DNA from 3 places in the Staphylococcus pseudintermedius genome. Region 2 is predicted to be linked to each of the others. Evidence: riboswitches for the same ligand, from Rfam matches in the RefSeq annotation. Region 2 holds a riboswitch; each other region holds the start of a gene.
What was found. A riboswitch is a leader RNA that binds a small molecule or an ion and turns the genes downstream of it on or off. The one in region 2 is predicted to bind S-adenosylmethionine.
Positions count from the first base shown of each region.

Region 1: it holds a riboswitch for S-adenosylmethionine, as region 2 does, so the genes downstream of both, metK (methionine adenosyltransferase) here and P3U61_RS00955 (LLM class flavin-dependent oxidoreductase) in region 2, are expected to answer to the same signal.
Region 3: it holds a riboswitch for S-adenosylmethionine, as region 2 does, so the genes downstream of both, P3U61_RS03400 (M20 family metallopeptidase) here and P3U61_RS00955 (LLM class flavin-dependent oxidoreductase) in region 2, are expected to answer to the same signal.

Region 1 is NZ_CP120150.1:1,026,174-1,033,812, forward strand. It holds gene menE (o-succinylbenzoate--CoA ligase) at 1-744, shown strand, start outside; gene menC (o-succinylbenzoate synthase) at 747-1,733, shown strand; gene yidD (membrane protein insertion efficiency factor YidD) at 1,709-1,960, opposite strand; gene ytkD (RNA deprotection pyrophosphohydrolase) at 2,019-2,489, shown strand; gene P3U61_RS04880 (alpha/beta hydrolase family protein) at 2,470-3,246, shown strand; gene pckA (phosphoenolpyruvate carboxykinase (ATP)) at 3,644-5,224, opposite strand; SAM riboswitch class I at 5,472-5,583, shown strand; gene metK (methionine adenosyltransferase) at 5,688-6,887, shown strand; gene P3U61_RS04895 (NERD domain-containing protein) at 6,975-7,639, shown strand, end outside.
Region 2 is NZ_CP120150.1:233,288-240,926, reverse strand. It holds gene P3U61_RS00970 (type 1 glutamine amidotransferase domain-containing protein) at 168-860, opposite strand; gene P3U61_RS00965 (tautomerase family protein) at 1,225-1,614, opposite strand; gene P3U61_RS00960 (sodium:solute symporter family protein) at 1,730-3,226, opposite strand; gene P3U61_RS00955 (LLM class flavin-dependent oxidoreductase) at 3,237-4,616, opposite strand; SAM riboswitch class I at 4,662-4,762, opposite strand; gene P3U61_RS00950 (O-acetylhomoserine aminocarboxypropyltransferase/cysteine synthase family protein) at 4,920-6,197, opposite strand; SAM riboswitch class I at 6,261-6,359, opposite strand; gene nrdG (anaerobic ribonucleoside-triphosphate reductase activating protein) at 6,557-7,096, opposite strand; gene nrdD (anaerobic ribonucleoside-triphosphate reductase) at 7,093-7,639, opposite strand, start outside.
Region 3 is NZ_CP120150.1:755,624-763,262, reverse strand. It holds gene coaW (type II pantothenate kinase) at 9-806, shown strand; gene P3U61_RS03410 (DUF2750 domain-containing protein) at 1,216-1,887, opposite strand; gene ldmS (L-aspartate--L-methionine ligase LdmS) at 2,004-3,194, opposite strand; gene P3U61_RS03400 (M20 family metallopeptidase) at 3,197-4,315, opposite strand; SAM riboswitch class I at 4,480-4,585, opposite strand; gene P3U61_RS03395 (S-ribosylhomocysteine lyase) at 4,881-5,351, shown strand; gene P3U61_RS03390 (DoxX family protein) at 5,413-5,766, opposite strand; gene P3U61_RS03385 (pyrimidine-nucleoside phosphorylase) at 5,778-7,079, opposite strand; gene deoD (purine-nucleoside phosphorylase) at 7,295-7,639, shown strand, end outside.

The sequences.
Region 1 (7,639 bases), 790 kb from region 2:
TTTCAAACTGAAGGGATTACCCACGTATCGTTAGTCCCAATTACGTTAATGCGTCTGATGGAACAAGGTTTGGATCAACCTTACCATTTAGAAAAAGTTCTGTTAGGTGGCGCAAAGCTCGACGGGCAGTTTATTCGTCAAGCGTTAGACCGACAATTACCTATTTATAATTCGTTCGGGATGACGGAAACGTGTTCACAATTTTTAACTGCTGATCCGACGATGTTACAACGCAATCCGAATACAGTAGGTCATGCCAGTTCGGATATTGCACTTAAAGTTGTTTCACCAGATGCCAATGGTCACGGCGAACTCTATGTTAAAGGGGGCAACGTGATGCAAGGTTATTTGTATCCTGAAAATATGAACCATGTGTTTGATGAAGAGGGCTATTTCAAAACTGGGGATATTGCGAGTGTCGATGAACATGGAGACGTTGTGATTTATGACCGTCGTAAAGATTTAATTATTAGTGGCGGAGAGAATATTTATCCTTATGAAATTGAGTCTGTCGCAAAATCACATCCGTTCATTGCTGATGCGATGTGTACAAGTATCACGGACTCGGCATGGGGGCAACGTCCGATTTTATACGTTGTCGCAAAGCAATGGGTGTCAGATATGGAAGCGTTTCTTGAAGCTCGTTTAGCGAAATATAAATTACCTGTGCATATTTATTTTGTGAGGGCCTTACCTTATACAAGTACTGGAAAACTTCAAAGACGGATATTAAATGAGGGATGACCATGGAATTAACTGACATGCAATTTTATCTTTATGAACCGTCATTTATCCATCCGATTCGTACGCCGAAAGTGACAATGACACATCGAAAAACATTGTTTGTGAAATGGACGGATGAAAAGCAGCAATCATGGTTTGGGGAGTGTAATGCGTTCGACACAGCTTGGTATTATCACGAGACGATAAACAATGTGATGCATGTCTTAAAGGTGTGGTTTGAAGGTGTACGTGGCCTTGATCTAGTGTCATTTGAAGAGGCGAAACAGTGTGCGGCAACGTTAAATCCATACCCAGCTGCTCGTGCCACAGTGATGATGGCGTTGTACCAAATGTTTCACAGCCTCGAATCATTTCACGTGCCAATGACGCTGACGATTAATGGTGACTTTACGGAACGCTTGATGCGACTCGATGGTGTAGGCCGGATTAAAATTAAATGGACATCACAAATGATAGAACAAGTGAAAATGTTAGCGACGATGTATCCGGATATTCCGATTTCAACCGATGCGAATCAAACGTTAACAGCGACAGATACCAAAATGTTAGAGCGATTAAAACCGTATCTTGCGTTTATTGAAGAGCCATTTGAAACATTGGATGTCGAAGCGGATTATACTGGTTTTCCATCGATTGCACTCGATGAACAGGCGACGTGTCTTACAACAATCGAACAGCTCACCCAAAACCCGCATATCAAAACCGTCGTACTCAAACCATTTCGTTTAGGTGGGATAGATCGTGTGTTAGAAGCAATGCAAGTGTTGCAAAGCAAAGGGATTCATGTCGTTATTGGCGGAATGTATGAATGTGGGTTAAGTCGATATTTTACAGCTTGGCTTAGTCAATGGGGCGATTATGCAGGAGATGTGACCCCGGAAGGATTTTACTTTGAACGAGATGTGACAAACAATGTAGGACGGTTGCACGACGGACAGTTATATTTCGAACCGCCCGTAGTGAATCAGTCTTTATTATTACCGCTATGATGATGAGATGATTTTTTTAATGGTACAGGATCAAAGCCACCTTTATGAAACGGATGACATTTTAAAATGCGTTTCAAACCGAGCCAACTTCCTTTAAGTGCACCGTGAACTTGTATCGCTTCTAATGTATAATTGGAACATGTTGGATAAAAACGACACGAAGGCGGTGTCAGTGGCGAAATGAAACGCTGATAAAAACGGATAGCGTAAATAAACAGTGTTTTCATAGTCGAATCCTCCTTCAATCAATCATATTGTAACACAGAAAGAAAGGGCGTATGGGGCGTGAAGTTTACAGATGAAAATCAGCAAACTGTCATTTTAACGTTTAAAAATGATGCTGATGAAAAAGATGGGGGTCATGTGCTAGCGTTACCCATTTATGAACAACAATTGGTATTAACACACCATCAACAACGCGGCATTGAATTTCCAGGCGGTAAACGTGAAGTAGGAGAATCAAGTATAGAAGCATTAACGCGAGAGTTGTATGAAGAAACAGGCGCTATAGCTGAACATATTTATTATATTGCACAGTATGAAGTCCAGGGCGAACAGGATTGTTTTAAAAAGGATGTTTATGTCGTCATCGTTAATGCGATAGATCGCAATGTACACTATCATGAAACGATGGGTCCAATTTTAACGCATTCGATAGAGGCGATAGATGAAGCGGATAAAAGTTATTTATTAAAGGATCCTGCTATTTTACAATGTGTTGAAAGGATGAGCGTACTTGGCTTTTATCAAGAATAAAACAATGCCAGTCTTTTTAGAAAGTCACAAAGTAGAAGAATGGACGTATGAGGTCAATGGGCTACATGTGAAAGGATTAAATGTTGCACCGCATCAGCCTGTGAAACGCATTGTCATTTATTTACGTGGCGGCAAAGGCCAAGTCGGTCGTGTGCGTCTTGCGAGATTGTTGCAATTTATTACACTGGATACATTAGTGTTTGCGCCGTATTATCGTGGTAATAACGGGAGTGAAGGCAACGATGATTTTGCAGGTGCAGATTTGGCGGATGTTACGGTCGCAGCAGACATGTTAAAAGCACGTTATCCCCAAGCTTCATTACATCTGGTCGGCTTTTCACGTGGCGGTATCCAAGGATTATTAACGTTTCAAACAGTTGAAGCAGACAGTTACATCATTTGGGGTGGAGTGACAGATTTACATTTGATGTATGAAGAGCGTGTGGATTTACGGGGGATGCTCCGAAGAATGATTGGCCACCCTAAAAAAGATATCGCGGCTTACGAGTCACGAAATGCATTGAAAGACATATATGCGGGTGTACCACCGATATTGATCATTCATGGTGGCAAAGATGTACAAGTGGGCATTCATCAAGCGTACTTTTTAGAACAGCATCTGAAAAATGTCGGTGCACGGTTTGACACTTTATATCAAATGGATGAAGGGCATGTCCCGCGTCCACCTGCCATGAAACACGTGTTAGCGCGCATTCAACAATGGATGACGGACATCGAAACTGGCACGAAATTTTAAATACTATCACGTCATGTGTATGTCACGAAATGAACGTTAGAAATGTACGCTCATTTTGAAAAGGCATACGCATGACGTTTTTATTTTGTGCTCAAAGATTAAAAAGTTTGAGTGCCCACATTAAATTAAGATGCATGAATGATAACAGCATTGGCATTTTTTAGTAATATTATAAGTAAGGTTACAATTACGACTTTTTGGTACTTTTGTTGATTCTAGAGTTATTTGAGTAGACTGCTATCATTTGAGGTAACAAAAAGAAGTTTTTGTAATATTCTAGGTCACGTCAGTGTTTCATAAGAATATATAGGTACGATCAGTTTAAACCTAATAAAAAGTAGTGTCATCTCTTGTCGAACAAAAAATAGACACTACTTTGTTAATATAATGCGATGGATTAACCTTTAAATCCACCGGCTGCTTCTAATTGTTGTGCATCTTCGCCAAATTTTTTGAAGTTTTCTTTAAAGCGACTGACAAGGTTTTGTGCTTGTTCTTCGTATGCAGTTGGGTCTGTCCATGCATTTTTAGGTTGTAAAATCGTTGTTGGGACATCTTCAATTTTAGTTGGAATCGATAAACCAAAAATGTCATCTTTTTCAAATGTAGCTGTTTTTAATTTACCGTTAATCGCGTCATTTACCATTTTACGAGTGTATTTTAATTGGATACGGTTACCGACACCATATTGTCCACCTGTCCAACCTGTGTTGACAAGGTAAACATCTACGTCGTGTTTGTCGATTAAGTCACCCAACAATTCAGCGTAGACTTCTGCACGTAACGGTAAGAATGGTGCGCCAAAACATGTTGAGAATGATGGTTGTGGCTCTGTTATACCACGTTCTGTACCTGCTAACTTAGATGTGAAACCACTTAAAAAATGATACATCGCTTGATCTTTATCTAATTTCGAAATCGGTGGCAGGACGCCGAACGCATCAGCTGTTAAGAAAATAATCGTATTTGGATGTGATGCTTTGGAAGGTAACACAATGTTATCGATATAGTTGATAGGATATGCGGCACGCGTATTTTCAGTATATTTGTTGTCATCAAAATCAATGTAACCCTGTTCATCAACGACTAAGTTTTCTAACACTGTTCCGTAACGGATGGCTTCAAAAATTTGTGGCTCTTTTTCTGCAGAGAGATTGATGGCTTTCGCATAGCAACCGCCTTCAATATTAAAGACACCATTTTCATTCCAACCGTGCTCATCATCACCAATCAATTTACGATTCGGGTCTGCTGAAAGTGTTGTTTTTCCTGTACCAGAAAGACCAAAGAATAATGCGACGTCACCTTTATCACCTACATTGGCAGAGCAGTGCATACTCATAATACCTTGTTGTGGCAATAAATAGTTCATAATGGAGAACACAGATTTTTTCATTTCCCCAGCGTATTCTGTACCACCGATTAAAATGATTTTATGTTTGAATGAAATGATGACAAATGTTTCAGAACGCGTGCCATCCACTTCAGGATTTGCTTTAAAGCGTGGTGCAGAAATAATCGTGAAGTCTGCTTTAATTTTTGCTGCTTCTTCTTTTGAAGTGGGCTTAATAAATAAGTTTTGAGCAAATAGATTATGCCATGCAAATTCGTTGATAACTGTGAGTTTCAGTTGTGATTCTTGGTCGCTACCTGCATAACCATTGAATACGAACAACTCATCTCTTTCATCTAAGTACTCCACAACTTTTTCATAAAGATTCAAGAATTTTTCTTCTGAAATCGGTTGGTTGATAGAACCCCAATCGATGTCGTCTTTAACTTGTGGATTGTCAACAATGAATTTATCTTTTGGAGAACGTCCCGTATACTCCCCAGTTTTCGCGTTGATTGCACCTAATTCTGTCAGTTCGGCTTCATTTCTCTTTAAAATTTTGTTGTACAATTCAGTCGTTGTGAGTTGAAAATGTGAACTCGGCTTGTTAGCTACTGTTTCAATCGCATGTTTGTCGAATGACATGATAATATCCCTCCAAAGTAATTTCGGCAATGTAAGCCTTTACAATTCAAGAGTATAACATATTCGTTAAATAATCCCTACTCAATTAAGAAAAAAATTAAGATAAAATAAAGAAAGTAAAGTAATGTTACACCAAAGTAGAAAAACAAATGCAAAGGATAAAGGTGCTTCAAACATCATTTTGAAAAGCCCAGTAAGATGAAATTGACATCGGTAATAAAGTTTTGTAATATGATTTTAACGGATTCTCTTATCCTGAGTGGTGGAGGGACATGGACCCAATGAAACCCAGCAACCTCTTTTAACGAAGAAAGGTGCCAAACCGTTTGCAGACACAATACTAGTCTGAACGATAAGAGCGAATGGACGTTAGAGCCTTCACTCTATTTTATAGTGTTGAAAGGCTCTTTTTTATTGAGCTCAGATAGAGAATGTTCGTAATACATACAAAAAGGAGTTTATTATGACTTATAACAGACGTTTATTCACTTCAGAATCAGTTACTGAAGGGCATCCAGACAAAATTGCCGACCAAATTTCAGACGCAATTTTAGATGAAATTTTAAAAGGAGACCCCAATGCGCGTGTAGCTTGTGAGACGACGGTAACGACAGGGATGGCTTTAATCGTTGGTGAAATCACGACGTCAACTTATGTAGATATTCCAAAAGTCGTTCGTGAAACTGTCAAAGAAATTGGTTATACACGTGCGAAATATGGTTATGATTACAAAACGATGTCAGTGTTAACAGCGATTGATGAACAATCACCTGACATTGCACAAGGGGTGGACCGTGCTCTAGAATACCGTGAAGCAGGAAACGAAGAAGTATTAAACACAGGTGCCGGTGACCAAGGCTTAATGTTTGGTTTCGCGACGAATGAAACAGATACATTCATGCCATTACCGATTGACTTGTCACATAAATTGTCAAAACGTTTATCAGAAGTACGTAAAAACGGTACTTTAGATTATTTGCGTCCAGATGGTAAAGTTCAAGTTACAGTGGAATATGATGAAAATGATCAACCGAAACGTATTGACACGATTGTGATTTCAACACAGCATCACGAAGAAATTGAACTAGAAAAAATCCAAAATGATATTAAAGCATGCGTCATTTATCCAACTGTAGATGAACAATTATTAGATGAAGAAACAAAATTTTTCATCAACCCTACAGGCCGTTTCGTTATCGGTGGACCACAAGGTGACGCAGGTTTGACAGGACGTAAAATTATTGTTGATACTTATGGCGGTTATGCACGTCACGGCGGTGGTGCATTTTCTGGTAAGGATCCGACAAAAGTAGACCGTTCAGCTGCGTATGCGGCACGTTATGTGGCTAAAAATATTGTAGCAGCTCAGTTCGCTGATAAATGCGAAGTCCAATTGGCATATGCAATTGGGGTAGCACAACCTGTTTCGATTGCTATTGATACATTTGGTACTGGTAATGTAAGCGAAAATATATTAATCGAAGCGGTAAGACAAAACTTTGATTTACGCCCAGCAGGTATTATTCAAATGTTAGATTTACAAAAGCCGATTTATAAACAAACTGCGGCGTACGGTCACTTCGGTCGTAACGATGTGCAATTGCCATGGGAACGTACAGATAAAGTTGAAGTTTTACAAGAAACAGTGAATACATTAAAATAAAATTCTTGATGATAACTATCGCTAATTTTATAGTTATTTAATATAATAGAAATAACTGTAGAAAAGTGATAAAGGAAGGTATTGCTCATGACACAATTTGGTCCAATGGAAATCGGCCTCATTGCTGCGATTGTTGTAGCAGCATTATTCTTTATTTTGTTTTTAGTGGCATTGAAAAGCAAGAAGAAGGCGAAAGAAACTTATGCGAATCAATATCAAACAAAACAAGAGAAATTAACACACGAACATCAAGAAGAACTTGAAAAAGTCCGCATCGACAAGAAAAAAGCTGAAACACGTCATAAAGAAGAATACGAAACAATGGTATCTTCTAAAAACAGAGAAATCGATGCACTGAAACTGTTCTCTAAAAATCATAGTGAATATGTGACTGATATGCGTTTGCTTACCATTCGTGAGCGTTTAGTCAAAGAAAAGAGAATCCGTCCAGAAGATATGCATATCATGGCGAATATCTTTTTACCAACAAATGATTTAGAAGACATTACACGTGTCAGTCATCTTGTTTTAACACGCACAGGCCTTTATGTAATTGATTCAGAATTGTTAAAAGGCCATGTTTATCAAGGTATCAGTCAACAGCAGTTTTCTGATAATCCAATGATGGAACAAGTTTTTAAGACATTGGACTTAAGCCCAAAAACACCACAAACCGTTGTGTTAGATCAAAGCGACGCGTCTCACAATGCATTGTCAATTGTTGATTACACAGACCGTTTAGCGCATGTGGA
Region 2 (7,639 bases):
ATTGCAAGATGTATTGTGTTTAAAGTGTATCTTTTTCATTAAAATCATCACAGGTTAGGATGGTCATATTTTTACGACAAGATACTAAAAAAGTGAAATAAAAAGCCGTTTGAGTGGCTCTTTTATTTCACCTCAACTCTTTAAGTCCTATTCTAATTTTTTTGTTTTCACTTCACATCTAATCTGAGTTTAATTGCTTCACCTACATCACGTGCTGACGCTGGGTTTTGTCCTGTAATTAATTGTTCCTCTTCAACGACAAAGCTTTTTAATGGTATGATGCTTTTTTGGTAAAGTGCGCCTTTTTCTTTTAATGCGGTTTCTAACTGATATGGTACTTGTTTTTTACGTCGCGCTATACTTTCTTCTCGATTTGAGAAACCTGTCAACTTCTGACCTTCTATAAGAAAATGATCGTTTGGGCGCTTAATTTCAAGTAAAGCACTCGTACCATGACAAACTGAAGAAACGAGACCCCCACGATCGTAAATGTCGTTTACCGCACGGGCAATCGTATCATGTCCTCGGAAGTCATACATCACACCATGGCCACCGGTAAAATAAATCACATCATACTGTGTCACATCTGCTTCATCAATGGATGGTGAATCGTGTAATTTTCGCATAAAAGTTTCATCTTCATAATATTTTTTGGTCAAACGATCTAACGTCACTTTATTCATACTGACAGGATCTATTGGCGTTTCGCCTCCGTTGATATTGTATATATCCAATTGATAATTCGGATTATTTTGGAATACATCATAAAAATGCACAAGTTCGCTTAACCATAAACCTGTTGGTAAATCAAAGCCATCAAATTGATCATAACTCGTATTCACAATCATTATTTTTTTCATTTTGAACACATCTTTCGTCTTTTTCACTATTATAACGAACTTTTCTCTATGCACTTAATACGATGCTTAACGACTATGATTTCAGACCTCATGACGGCAGTGATTAGAGTGAAAAGCACCTGAGATTCAATAAAAAGAACTGTAAAATCTTTTCTAATCATCAGATTTTACAGTTCATCGCTATGTGTTGTCTGAATACGTTTGTTGGCATTTAACGTTTGCTTAGTTGTAGACTACTAATTTTTCTTACTCAACCATATAATTTGCAGTGTTGATGAATTTATATGCTTACCACTGAACTCTTTTACCAATCAATACAACTCAAGAGAGCAGAGAGATTTTAGATGATATTTTTCTTGTCATATTATAAGTCTCCATTCAAGAATTGCGCCTCCCCATTGAAAAAGCTCCAATTCTCATCTGTGTTTTCTACAAGAGTAATGATTACGTCTTCTTTTCGAATGCCTAATTTTAGATGTAATATTTCTACTAGCTTGCGATAAAAAATCGTTTTTTGTTCTTGCGTTCTTGGGCGCGTGATAAGTGTAAAAACTAACACATCCGTCGTCCGTTCTACGCCTAAACCTGTATCTAAGATTTGCATCTCATACGCTTCGTGTTGTGTCACAATTTGATAGCGATCCCCTACTGGTGCATGAAAGGCTTCTAGCATCACTTCATATGAAATATCCAAAACCTCCTTAATATAATCTTTGCTTTTTCCTTTAATCAAATCAATTTTAATTATTGGCATTAATCATTCTCCTTTTCGTCATGATTTGAGTAACCCCATTTTAATGCGAGAAGTAGTCCAACAAATATCCCTATATAACCATATAGCCAAATGGATAACATTTCATTTACAAACATTATGCTTCCCCCTTATCTACAGAAAGTTGGCTAGCACGATGGTGCATGACAGATGACATCACTGTAATTGCCAATATGCCTAATATTGTTGCGATAGCCCCAGCAGACATTGTACTTGGGATGACACCACCAAAATAAATAACGAGATAGGAAACTAAGCCTACAACCATCGATAGTTCTGCTGCACGGCCAGGTGCTTTTCGTTTCGCATATACCGCATGCAAAATAGGACCCATTGTACCGGCTGCAATACCCGAAATCCCAATCCACATGAAGTCACTCATATAGAGCGGTGGCTTCAAAACTAATAAAAACGATAAAAGTCCTACAACCGGCACAGAAACACGACTAATGCGAAAAGCAATTCGATTGGCTTTCTCTTCTTCAAGACTCACCCACTTCTGTTTGACAATCAGTTTTAAAAATAAATCATTCGCAAACACTGTAGAAATTGAAACAAACAAACCATCTGTAGTTGACATGGCTGCTGCCAATATAACGACACCGAATAAAGCAACAATGCCAGCAGGGAATGCCCACTCAATATATTGTAATAGGGCTAAATCTGAACTCTCAACTTGCCCACCTAATGCCACACGACTGAAAATACCGCCAAAAAGAACAAGTAAACAGATTGACATTACAAAAATATAAGTTCGAATCATGCGTCCTAAATCTTTTTCACTTTTTAAACCTAAAATTTTATTAAATAAGTGGGGCGCTGATGCAAAAGCCCATTGAATAATAATCGCGCCGATAATCATTGTAAAAGAGTGAAAGTGAACAGAGTCAGGATTAAAAACTTGGACTAAGTAATGATTTTGGTGGTTTAAGTTTTGTACAATACCCGAAAACGTATCATGGATGCTCCCCTTCCAAAATAGCACAATGCCAGAGATAAAAATGGTGAGACCAGCTACTGCCATCATGATAACTTGTAAGGCATCTGTATAAATATCTGCAAGTGCACCACCTACGTATACATAAAGCACAACAATGACTGTGATAACAATTAAACTTGAAAAGTAACTCATACCGAGTAAATATTTAAAAATCAAAGCGCCTGCGACAAGCTGACTTGCGATATAGAAAATATTAAATAATAAGATCATAGCTGTCCCAACACGTAAAATAGAACTGTCATAAAAATCGCCCAACCAATCTGGTAGTGAGAGGGATTGTTGTGTTGTGTTTAATGATCTGACTCTTTTAGCGACCATTAAAACGCCTGTAGGTCCACCGATAAACATCGCTAAAAATAACCATAAATTATTGAGGCCCCACGTATACGACCATCCTGGATAACCTAGAAAGGTTGCAGCACTTAAATACGTCGCTGCAAAAGACAAGCCTAGCGTACGTGGTCCAATCCTTCCAAAGCCCGTCGCAAAATCTGAAATACTTTTCATCTTTCTAGAACTGACAAAACCTACCGTAATCATGAGCGCCATAAAAACAATAAAGCCTATCCATGTATACACTTTAACGTCATTCATAATCATCCCCCTATATTTGTACTAAATTGACTTTTTTATTTCGCGCGGGATGTGTCGGTTTCACTTTCGTATGGCCTTTGCCAAACATGTTTTCACGTAAAGTTTCACCTTCATATTCTGTACGATATATACCTCTTTTTTGTAATTCAGGGATGATGAAGTCCACAAATTCTTCAAACGTACCTGGAGAATAGGCTTGTGCAATATTAAAACCGTCTGCACCGCCTTCATTCGCCCACAATTCCAATTGATCAGCAATTTGTGTTGGTGTGCCAATGAACTTAGCCGTCCCATTACCGAGCCCGTGGTTTTTCACCGCTTCCCGCAATGTCCATTTTCGATGTGGATCTTTTGTATACAAATTAAGATTGCCTTGCATCGCTTCTGTCTCTATATTTTCGATATATTCATCTGGATCATACTGAGAAAAATCAATACCCGTATGTCCGCTTAACAATGCGACTGAACCTTCATAACTGACTTCATTTTGCAGTGCTTCATATTTTTCATAAGCCTCTTCTTCAGTTTCACCGATAATAGGTAAAACCATTGGAAAAACAAGGATATCTTCACCATTACGGCCAAATTGTTGTGCCCTTGTACGAATGTCTGTGACATATGCTCGTAATGATTCAATAGAGGTATGTTTAGTAAACACAGCCTCTGCATGCTTCGCAGCAAACGTTTTACCTTTTTCGGAGGCACCAGCTTGAAATAAAACAGGTGTTCTTTGAGGGGAAGGCTCTACAAGATGCGGTCCAGGTATATCGAAAAATGTACCTTTATGGTGAATCGCATGAACTTTGGAAGGATCAGCATACGTATCTGTCTCACGCGTTTTAACAACTGCATCGTCCTCCCAACTGTCTTCCCACAGCTGATAACTCACTTGCAAGAATTCGTCAGCACGACTGTAACGCAGCGCTTTAGGCAAGCGTTCTTTTAAACCTAAGTTCACTGCCTCGCTTTCTAAATAAGACGTCACAACATTCCAACCTAATCGACCATTTGTCAGATGATCGAGTGTAGACAATTGACGGGCTAGTTTATACGGTTGTGCATAAGTAGTAGAAACAGTAGGTGCAATACCAATATGCTCCGTTACTGCTGCAATAGCAGAAACGAGTGGGATAGGGTCGTGTGCGGGGAGTTGAACTGCGTGTTTCACTGCGGCGTCATGGGACTGATTATAAACACTATAAGTACCTAATACATCAGCAATAAAAATACCATCAAATAAACCACGTTCTAAAGTTTGAGCTATATTCGTCCAATATTTTAAATTGTGGTGTGTCGCTCCTTTATCTTTTGGGTGTTTCCATAAACCTGCAGCATGGGGAGCGGGAGAGTTTTGGACGAATCCGTTAAAATGAATTTGTTTTCGTGTCATGAACATTACCTCCTAAAAATAGGAAGATAAGGCATAGTGAAAGTTGACTTATCTTCTAGCAATTGTGCTACTGGAATTGGCACAGTGAATCAATTCCTGTTGCCGAGATTTCATTGGGCCAGTCCCTCCATCTCTCTTGATAAGACGATGATGTATATTCATGGGGATACTTTTTAATTAATGAAAGGTAAAATCATGGCGGTAGAACAACTGCATCTTCCATATGAAGTTTCATTGTTTAAAAGCATTCATTTCAATCTACCGTATCATGAATTTCCCTTTATTTTGTGCGACGTTTAAAAATTAAAGTTTAGCAAAGCCTTTTTCCAAATCCGCAATAATATCATCGATATGCTCAAGGCCTATAGAAAGACGAATCGTTTCAGGGGCAATACCTGCTGCTGTTTGTTCTGCCTCCGTCAATTGTTGATGTGTCGTTGATGCGGGGTGGATGACAAGCGATTTGGCGTCTCCTACATTCGCTAACAAAGAAAATAATTCTAAGCCTTCAATAAATTTTTTGCCAGCTTCGTATCCACCTTTGACACCAAAGGTAAAGATGGAACTTGCGCCTTTTGGTAAATACTTCTCTTTTAACGCATAATACTCACTCGTTGGCAAGCCAGCATATTTAACCCATGCGACTTTGTCATGCTTTTCAAGATATTGTGCAACTTTTTCAGCATTTTCTACATGACGTTCTAACCGTAATGAAAGCGTCTCTAATCCTTGCGTTAGTAAAAATGCATTAAATGGTGAGATTGCTGCTCCTGTATCTCTTAATATTGTTGTTCGAATTTTAAAAGCAAGTGCGGCTTCACCAAACTTTTCACTGAATACTAAACCATGATAAGATGGATCGGGTTCACTTAATCCTGGAAACTTGCCATTATCCCAATTAAAATTACCTGCATCAACAATGACCCCGCCCATTGATGTTCCGTGTCCACCAATAAATTTGGTTGCAGAGTGAACAACAATGTTCGCGCCATGTTCAATCGGACGTGAAAGATAAGGCGTCGCGAATGTATTATCAACAATAAGTGGAATACCTTGTGCTTTTGTAATTGTTACAAGTGCATCAAAATCCTCAACATTACCTTCTGGATTACCAATCGTTTCTACAAATAAGGCCTTCGTATTGTCTTGAAGCGCATTTTCTATATGACTAACTTCTGTCGTATCGACTAATGTGACATCAATCCCATATTTCGGTAACGTATGTGTGAACAGTGTATGTGTCCCGCCATATAATGTAGAACTTGCTACGATATGATCACCCTTTTGCGCGACAGCTTGAATCGCATAAGTAATCGCTGCCATACCTGAAGCAACCGCTACACCAGCGACACCCCCTTCAAGTTCGGTTACCCGTGTTTCAAGAACGTTCGTTGTAGGATTCATCAGACGTGTGTAAATATTTCCAAGTTCATCTAAACCGAATAAATTCGCCGCATGTGCTGTATCGTCAAAAGTAAAAGATGTCGTTTGATAAATTGGTAAAGCACGTGAATGGCTACTTTCGTCGACTTCTTGTCCTGAGTGCAATTGCAACGTTTCAAATTTAAAATCACTTCTCATTTGACATTCCTCCTAATCATAAAAAATAAAAGCCTACCTGATAAAGATAGACTTTTACTAGAAGACTTATCTCTCAGGTAAAATCACCTGCAGGAATTAGCACCTAACTGAATAGGTTGCCTGGTTTCAAAGGGCCTGTCCCTCCACCAATCTTGATAAGTATGATTCAATTGTTAAAATGCAAGATGTATCGCGAAAATAGAACGGCCAATGCAATAACCGTGCGGGTGTTTTACTGGCTTTTAATGTTACAACAAGTCTATCTAACATCCTTAACGATGTCAATATACAAATCCGAATTTTCTTGCAAGTTGCAAAAATTCGAAAAATTATATTTATGAGAATCAGCACGCATCTGTTTATTCAATGTAAATCGACTGGCTCATCATCTTAGTTTTAATAAATTGATGAACATCAATGACACGTTGGTTTAATGACCCTTTATAGGGCAAATTAGGTTGATATAATTTTTGCATGAACATGCCGTCTACAATCACATCAGTTTGTTTTATGATCTCTGTCCGTTGGTCATTAGCACGCCATAAATATTCGAATAAATATCCCGTCCATATCCATAATGACTTTTCACGACCGTATCGTGCACGAAAAGCTTGAACAAGTGGCGCAACAACTTTCAAATTGCAAAAAGGTTCGCCTCCTAAAATACTTAATCCAGCTATATATTCTGGCGCACACGCATCAAGCACTTCTTCCATCACCGTATGCGTCATTGCTTCACCATAGCGAAAATGTTGGGCTGCTTTATTGTAGCAACCTTGACATTGAAATGGACAACCAGAGACATAAACACTACATCGGACACCTTCACCATCGACAAAACTTTGGTATTCGATTTTCGCAATATAACCGGCACCAGTGCTTACATCTAATACACTCATGATTGACGTACCTTCAGATGTTTGACTCGTGCACACATTTCTTTATGGCGGCCTTCAATCGTCGGACGTTGCACAGGATTACCAAGATAACCACATGTCCGCTTCACCACATCCACCGTTTCTGGATTTTGATTGCCACATTCCGGACAACGATAACCTGTCTCAGTCGTATCAAAATCACCTTCAAAACCGCAATCATAGCAATGGTCAATCGGAATGTTAGTCCCTAAATAACTCACTCGGTCATACGCATAATCCCATACAGTTTCGAGCGCTTTCACATTATGATCTAATTTAGGGTATTCACAGTAGTGGATATAGCCACCCGATGCTAAATAAGGGTAGTCTTTCTCAAAATCTAACTTTTCAAAGGGTGTGACATCTTTACGCACATCGTAGTGAAAAGAATTTTGGTAATAACCTTTATCTGTAATATCTGGTATGTCACCAAATGCTTCTCGATCCAAGCGACAAAAACGGTCCGTCAACGACTCGCTAGGCGTACTATAGATGCTAAACCATACATCATATTGATCTGTCCAT
Region 3 (7,639 bases), 520 kb from region 2:
TGACAGATATGCGAATAGGTATCGATGCAGGTGGGACGTTAATCAAAGTTGTGATTGAACAAGACGGTGAGCGTACTTTTAAAACTTATCCCACAACATCACTAGAAACTGTAGCAAACTGGTTGAATCAACAAGCGTGCGAAGATATTCATATGACAGGGGGCAATGCGAAAGTTTTAAGCGAATTACTCGATTGCGAACCACAACTTTTCATTGAATTCGATGCAGCTGCAAAGGGCGTACAGATTTTACTAGAAGAACAAAATATTCATATTCAGCAATATATTTTCACAAATGTCGGTACTGGGACATCACTTCATTTTTCTGACAATGAGGGGCAAAAACGTGTCGGCGGCATTGGTACAGGTGGCGGCATGATTCAGGGCCTCGGTTATTTATTAACGGGTATTACGGATTACCAAAAGTTGACAGAGATGGCGCAACAAGGTGATCGTGAAATTATTGATTTAAAGGTGAAACATATTTATAAAAATGACACACCTCCTATTTCTGGAGAATTGACAGCAGCAAACTTCGGCCATGTGTTGCTTAATATGGACAAAACATTTACAAATGCTGACAAAATCGCTTCTGTCATCGGGGTTGTCGGTGAAAGTGTGACGACTGTAGCGATTCATGTAGCGAGAGAACATCAAGTGGAAGATGTAGTGTATATTGGGTCGTCATTCCAAGATAATCCATTGCTTCAAAAGGTTGTGACAGATTATACGATTTTAAGAGGATTTAAGCCGCATTATTTACAAAATGGTGCTTTTTCAGGTGCATTAGGGTCGCTATATTTATAAAATCATTTTAAATCTTTGTATAGAGATGACGCTTTATTAGATTTTGCATTATATCGTTCATCTCTATCAAACAGTTAAAAAGCTAGGCGCAATGGATACGTTCCTAGCTTTTTCATATGCTTTAATCGTAGGAATGAGGCAATCTTTTAATATGAAGATAATCCATTTTTTATGTAATCCACCTCAATTGCCATTCTATTCAACGTTTCAAAAGTCATTATAAAGAGATGTAATTCCCCTTTTATTTATGCTTTCTTTCATTACATTCCTCATCTGAAATAAAAAGGCTGAGATCACATCATCTCAACCTCTCATCATCAAACAGCTTACCATATTACCTTGAATTTACATCTTTTGAGTGACTACCCCCGAAATCAGCTGTTTCCCAATGTAATACGCCTCATTCTATTTAAAACGTTAATTCATTGGCGAGTTTTTGTGCTGAGACGATGGTGCCCACTACGCCTGGTTTCACATCAATTGCGACATAGCGATTGTCATCACGCAATTCATCTAACCAATCCGCAAATACTTCGCCTTCTACATCAATTAATTCAAATGTTTCAAAATCTTCTTCCGCTACTTTTTCAGCACGTTTACGCAAGCTCCAAACTGGCATAAAATGCGACTGATCAAAGTTGTCGTTTTCATCATAAACAATCATAAATTGACGGTCGCCTTTTTGACTTAAACCATAAACGGTATCTGTTTTCGCCACATCTTGTACAAACTCGCGAATACGAATATTGTCTAGATCAGTCATCAAATCATTTGTAGCTTCTACAATTTTAATTTCGTGACCTTCTGCATCATTTGTCACGTTTACCAATGCTTCGTCTTCTTCATCAAACATTTCGTCCAATTCATAAGTCGCAAAACGGTCAATATCCATTGTTTTAATTTTGTCGTATTCAATATTCAAATTATCTAAATACGCTTTGGCTAAAGATTCACGTGTCCAAAAGCAAAATAACAATTTGTCATTATGACGGTGCTTAATCATTTTTTTATCTTTGACAGCAATAAAAAATTGTTCGTTTGTAAGTATATCTTTATAAAAACGCTCATTCTTGTATGACATGACTCTGCTCCTTTTTCCAATCAAAATCAATGACAAATATAAACCAGACATCGCTATTCGTCAAATTTCGATGATATGTTCTCTTTCAACTATAACATACCTCAGTGGATCGTGTTTTATAAGCCTGCTCGGGCTATAAATTGTTTTTCATATGCTTCAATTTGTTCTGGACTGTCGGCATGCCAAATACACCCAAATCTCGAATTGACGTGCGCTTCTTGATACCAATCCCCATCATAATATGAGAGTGGATAAAGGACGCCTTGTTCCACGAAATGACGCACGGCCTCGAAAAATCGCTCGTTGTCACCGTTCGCAAAATAACTATAAAATTTGTGATATGACCCTGTAAGTGCATCTTTGAGCAACAACATGCTTGTCGAGCCGTTTTGTCTAAAATTCAAATCAATTGCATAGACAACACCCTGTTGATCGACGAGCAAATCAAAGCCCGCGATGCCAATAAACCCTTCCTTTACTGCGATGTCCATAATTTCGTAGCCTGCTTGAATGACTTGTTCTGGCACATTGATTGCATTGATGTTGCCGTTATAAAAACCATATGCATTCGTCAATTGTTTGGCTGAACCTAAGTACACGATGCCGTCTTCGGGGTGCCATGCAAACTGGACACAATAGTTGTCGACAGCTTCGACACATTGTTCGATAATTAACGTGTCTGTCGCTGCTTCTGCTTGTTCGACACGTGCGATAGCTTTCTCCAAATCATCCTCGTTATAACAAATCATGACGCCATAGCCCCCTGCAGTCGGCAAGTCATCTCCTGGTTTAATGACGAGTGGCAACTCCCATTGTCGGACTGCTGTTTTGAAGTCTTGAAATGCGACAATTTCACGCTTAGGTATATATTGACCGCCTGTCCATTTCGGAATTAATGATTTATTATTTAAGTCTTTGAATAACTGTTTGTCCATCGCATAGTGCTTCGCGTCAACAATATTATCTCCATGGACATATTGGAAATAAATTAAACGTGATTGCTCTTCTGTCAGTTGTTTTAATGTCTGTTCATAACTTGCTTGGTCTTGAAACGTAATGACATTTTCTGGAATGTCTCGCCCTATGAGTTGGAATAACTGTTGTAATTTGTCGGTGACACTCGCTTCATGAACGATGATTGGCAATTGTGCAATCAGCAATTCACGCCCTGTTAAAAAGTTGGATTGATGCTCATCTGGTGCGAGCCAGGGATTCGAAACATATGAGGGTCTTGACGAGTAAACGATGTTCGTATCATAAATTTCTCCCATTGTTAATTGACTTCGATATTGAATATTGTGTGCCATTGTCATTTCTCCCTTTTATGTTGATGCTCCTTTTGTATTTCTGCTAATAACGTTTGATCTTGTATTAATTTAGCCCCCATTAATGCGATCATTTTCGCGCCTTTAATGAGTGCATCATCCCCCATTGGACTTGCGGCCGCTTCACGAAAACGGTGGGTATGACCGACTAAACTTCTTGGCCCAATTTTGACGTGTGGATGTATCGTTGGCACGACATGACTGACATTCCCCGTATCAGTCGAGCCGTAACCAAAATCATCATGACTGACTTCTTCACCGAGTTCCGTTGCGTAATGTTCAAATAATTGATCTAACAATGGTGATTTAATGAATTCATTCACACCGTTTTGAATCGGTTCAAATTCAAATTCACATCCTGTTTGTATTGCCGCACCACGGGCAATATCATGCACTCTTGAAGTGAGAACATCCAAGTCTTTTCTTGTTGTTGCACGTGTATAAAAGCGCGCATGTGTAAAGTCAGGAATAATGTTCGCTGCTTGACCGCCATCTAAAATGACGCCATGCACACGTTCAGTCTTTTTAATATGTTGACGGAGTTGTGCGACCCCATTAAAATAGCTCAACATCGCATCTAAAGCGTTGCGTGCTTCTTCAGCATTTTCTGAAGCGTGCGCACTTTGACCATAAAACTTAATATCTAGAACGTCTACAGCAAGTGTTGGAATGGTCGGATAAGTTTCATTACCCGGATGAATCATTAAGGCAACATCGACGTCATCAAAGAGCCCTTCTCGTACGTATGATGCCTTCGCACTCCCATTTTCGCCACCTTCTTCTGCCGGACAACCGAACAGTATAACTTTACCTCCAATGTCATCTACTACTTGTTTTAATGCAATCGCTGCTAACATACTTGATGTACCGATAATATTATGACCACAAGCATGCCCTAAACCTGGCAATGCATCATATTCAGCGAGATAACTAATGGTCGGCCCCTCAATTTCTGAGTCATATGTGGCAATAAAACCTGTAGAATGCCCAGCAATGTCACGCTCAACTTCAAAATTGTGTTCTTTTAAATTTTCAATCAGCAAACGCGATGCAAAAATTTCTTCGTTACCGAGTTCTGGACGTCCGTGAATTTGATGACTCATATCTATATAAGCCCATCTATGTTGATCGATATAATCTAAAATACGTTGCTCTACTGTTGTCACCGTGTTACTCCTCCTTAAACAAAAAATGTTATCCCCATTTACACCCAACACAAATATTGATAAGTGTGACTGATGTATATATGTGATAACATCTTTGCCTTCATTTATCTTTCAGCATTTACACTGTTGGAATTCGCACCTTTATCGCCGTTAGATGAGGTTGCTGGGTTTCATCGGGCCAATTCCCTCCACCACTCTTGATAAATATTGATTCAATTTTGTAATTATTTTAACGAACTTTCCGTACTTTGTCATGTCATTTTTAACACTCTTCAAAATTTTCATACTATATTTTACCCTTTTTGCAATACATTTTCATTTCGAGACGCCTTTATGCTATCTTACAAAAAATTTTTTAAAAACAATAATCCCTATTAAACCACTCGTAATAATAGGTTTAAAGCTCCTTTCCCTATTATATCGGCATTTAAACACTTTGTCCCCCCTTTCATCTTAATTGGAATATGTTAAAATGGATTTAAACATGAAGGAGGTCATACCAATGCCAAAAATGAACGTTGAAAGTTTTAACTTAGATCATACGAAAGTGGTTGCACCATATATTCGTCTTGCTGGTAAAATGCAAGGGCTCAATGGAGATGACATTTACAAATATGATATTCGTTTCAAACAACCGAACAAAGAACATATGGAAATGCCTGGACTCCATTCTTTAGAACATTTAATGGCTGAAAACATTCGTAACCATTCAGACAAGGTTGTCGATTTAAGTCCAATGGGTTGCCAAACAGGGTTCTACGTCTCTTTCATTAACCATACCGATTATGATGATGTATTAAACATTGTCGAACAAACGTTACAAGATGTTTTAGCCGCTGATGAAGTCCCTGCGTGCAATGAAGTTCAATGCGGTTGGGCTGCTTCACACTCATTAGAAGGCGCAAAAGAAATCGCACAAGCCTTTTTAGATAAACGTGACCAATGGCATGATGTCTTTGGTACAGGTAAATAAATATTCAAAAAACCGAGCAACGACACGACTTTCAATGTGTGGTTCCTCGGTTTATTTTTCATTATAATTTCTTAATGATATACATGAGTACAAATTGCATTGGGAGACGTCCATATCTCGCAGTATCTGATAATGGTTTGTCACCTAACGGCAATTTTTTACGTGCCATGTAAATGTTGGCTGGAAAAACGGCAAGTAAAAATGCATTAATCCAATTTTTCAATGCGTCTGACGGGCGTCGCAACACTAATAACGCACCAATCACAATTTCGCACACTCCTGTCACAAGTACAGCTGTCTTACGTAAAGGTAAATACGTTGGCACAATATTTCTAAATTGGCGCTCTTTCGTGAAATGCAAGACACCAATAGCCATAAATGCGAGACCTAATACAATGCGACCTAATTGTTTCATCCTATCACCCTTTATTCAGTAATGATTGTATGAATAAGCTGTGGCTGTTCTGCGTGGTCTGAAATCGTAATGTTATCATACAATTTTTGTTTGACTTGTTCTACATCTTCACTATTCGCATAAATTGTCAATAATGATTCGCCTTCTTCAACACGATCACCGACTTTTTTATTCAATACAAGACCTACTGCTAAGTCAATGACATCTTCTTTTGTTTGACGACCTGCACCTAACATCATGGAAGCAATACCGATTTCATTGGCAATCATTTCTGAAACAACACCGCTTCGTTTTGCTGGTAATTCGAATTGATATTGTGCTGTAGGTAATTTTGATGGATCATCGACAACAGATGCGTCTCCACCTTGGTTGCTTAAAAACGTTTTGAATTTTTCAAGCGCCTTACCGTTATCAATCACTTCTTGTAACATACCACGTGCTTCATCTAAATCTTTCGCTTTTTGAGCAAGTACGACCATTTGAGAACCTAAAGTTAATACAAGTTCTGTTAAATCTTCAGGACCTTCACCTTTCAATGTATCGATCGCTTCTTGTAATTCAAGCGCATTACCAATCGCACGACCGAGTGGCTGACTCATATCAGAAATAATCGCCATCGTTTGACGTCCAACTTGGTTACCAATTTTAACCATTGCATGTGCCAATTGCTCAGCATCATCAACTGTTTTCATAAATGCGCCGTTACCTGTTTTAACGTCTAATACGATTGCATCAGCGCCGGCAGCAATTTTTTTACTCATAATCGATGACGCAATTAATGGAATAGAGTTTACTGTCGCAGTGACATCACGAAGCGCATAAATCTTTTTGTCTGCAGGCGTTAAATTACCTGTTTGACCGATAACCGCCACTTTATCTTCATTCACTAGCTTCACGAACGCTTCTTCTGAAATTTCAACATGGAAGCCTTCTACTGATTCTAATTTATCTATCGTTCCACCAGTATGGCCTAAACCACGACCACTCATTTTCGCAACAGGGACATCTAATGCTGCAACTAATGGCGCAAGAACAAGTGTCGTTGTATCACCTACACCACCTGTTGAGTGCTTGTCGACTTTAATCCCTTCAATGTTAGAAAGGTCGATTTGGTCACCTGATTCCACCATTGCCATCGTTAAGTATGCACGTTCTTCATCAGTCATATCTTGGAAAAAAATTGCCATTGCTAAACTAGACATTTGATAATCAGGAATGTCATCATTTGTATAACCATTGACAACAAATTCAATTTCTTCTTTCGTTAAAGCATGCCCATCCCTTTTTTTAGCAATAATATCCACCATTCTCATGGCTATTCCCTCTTTTCTATATCATTTTATAGTTACCATATTGTTGTATACGCTTTTATTATATACGAATGTCTGCGATTGGTGAAACGAAAGAATTCCTCATTATTTGTCAATTCATCAACTTTCATTCATGTGTCCCTTCAAAACTTCGTCGACATTTAGCGATACATCTGTTATCTTTAAAGTGATAATAACGAATTAAGGAGATGTTTTAGATGACTCAAGGCACACCACACATTCAACCTAATGGTAAAAAAATTGCAAAAACTGTCTTAATGCCAGGTGATCCATTACGTGCAAAGTTTATTGCTGAAAACTTTTTAGAAAACGTTGAGCAGTTTAACGACGTACGTAACATGTTTGGCTATACAGGTACATATAAAGGCAAAGAAATCTCTGTTATGGGATCAGGTATGGGGATTCCAAGTATCGGTATTTATTCATACGAGCTATACAATTTCTTTGATGTAGACACGATTATTCGTATCGGTTCTTGTGGCGCAATGCAAGAAGATATTCAACTTTACGATATTATTATCGGCCAAGGGGCATCCACAAAC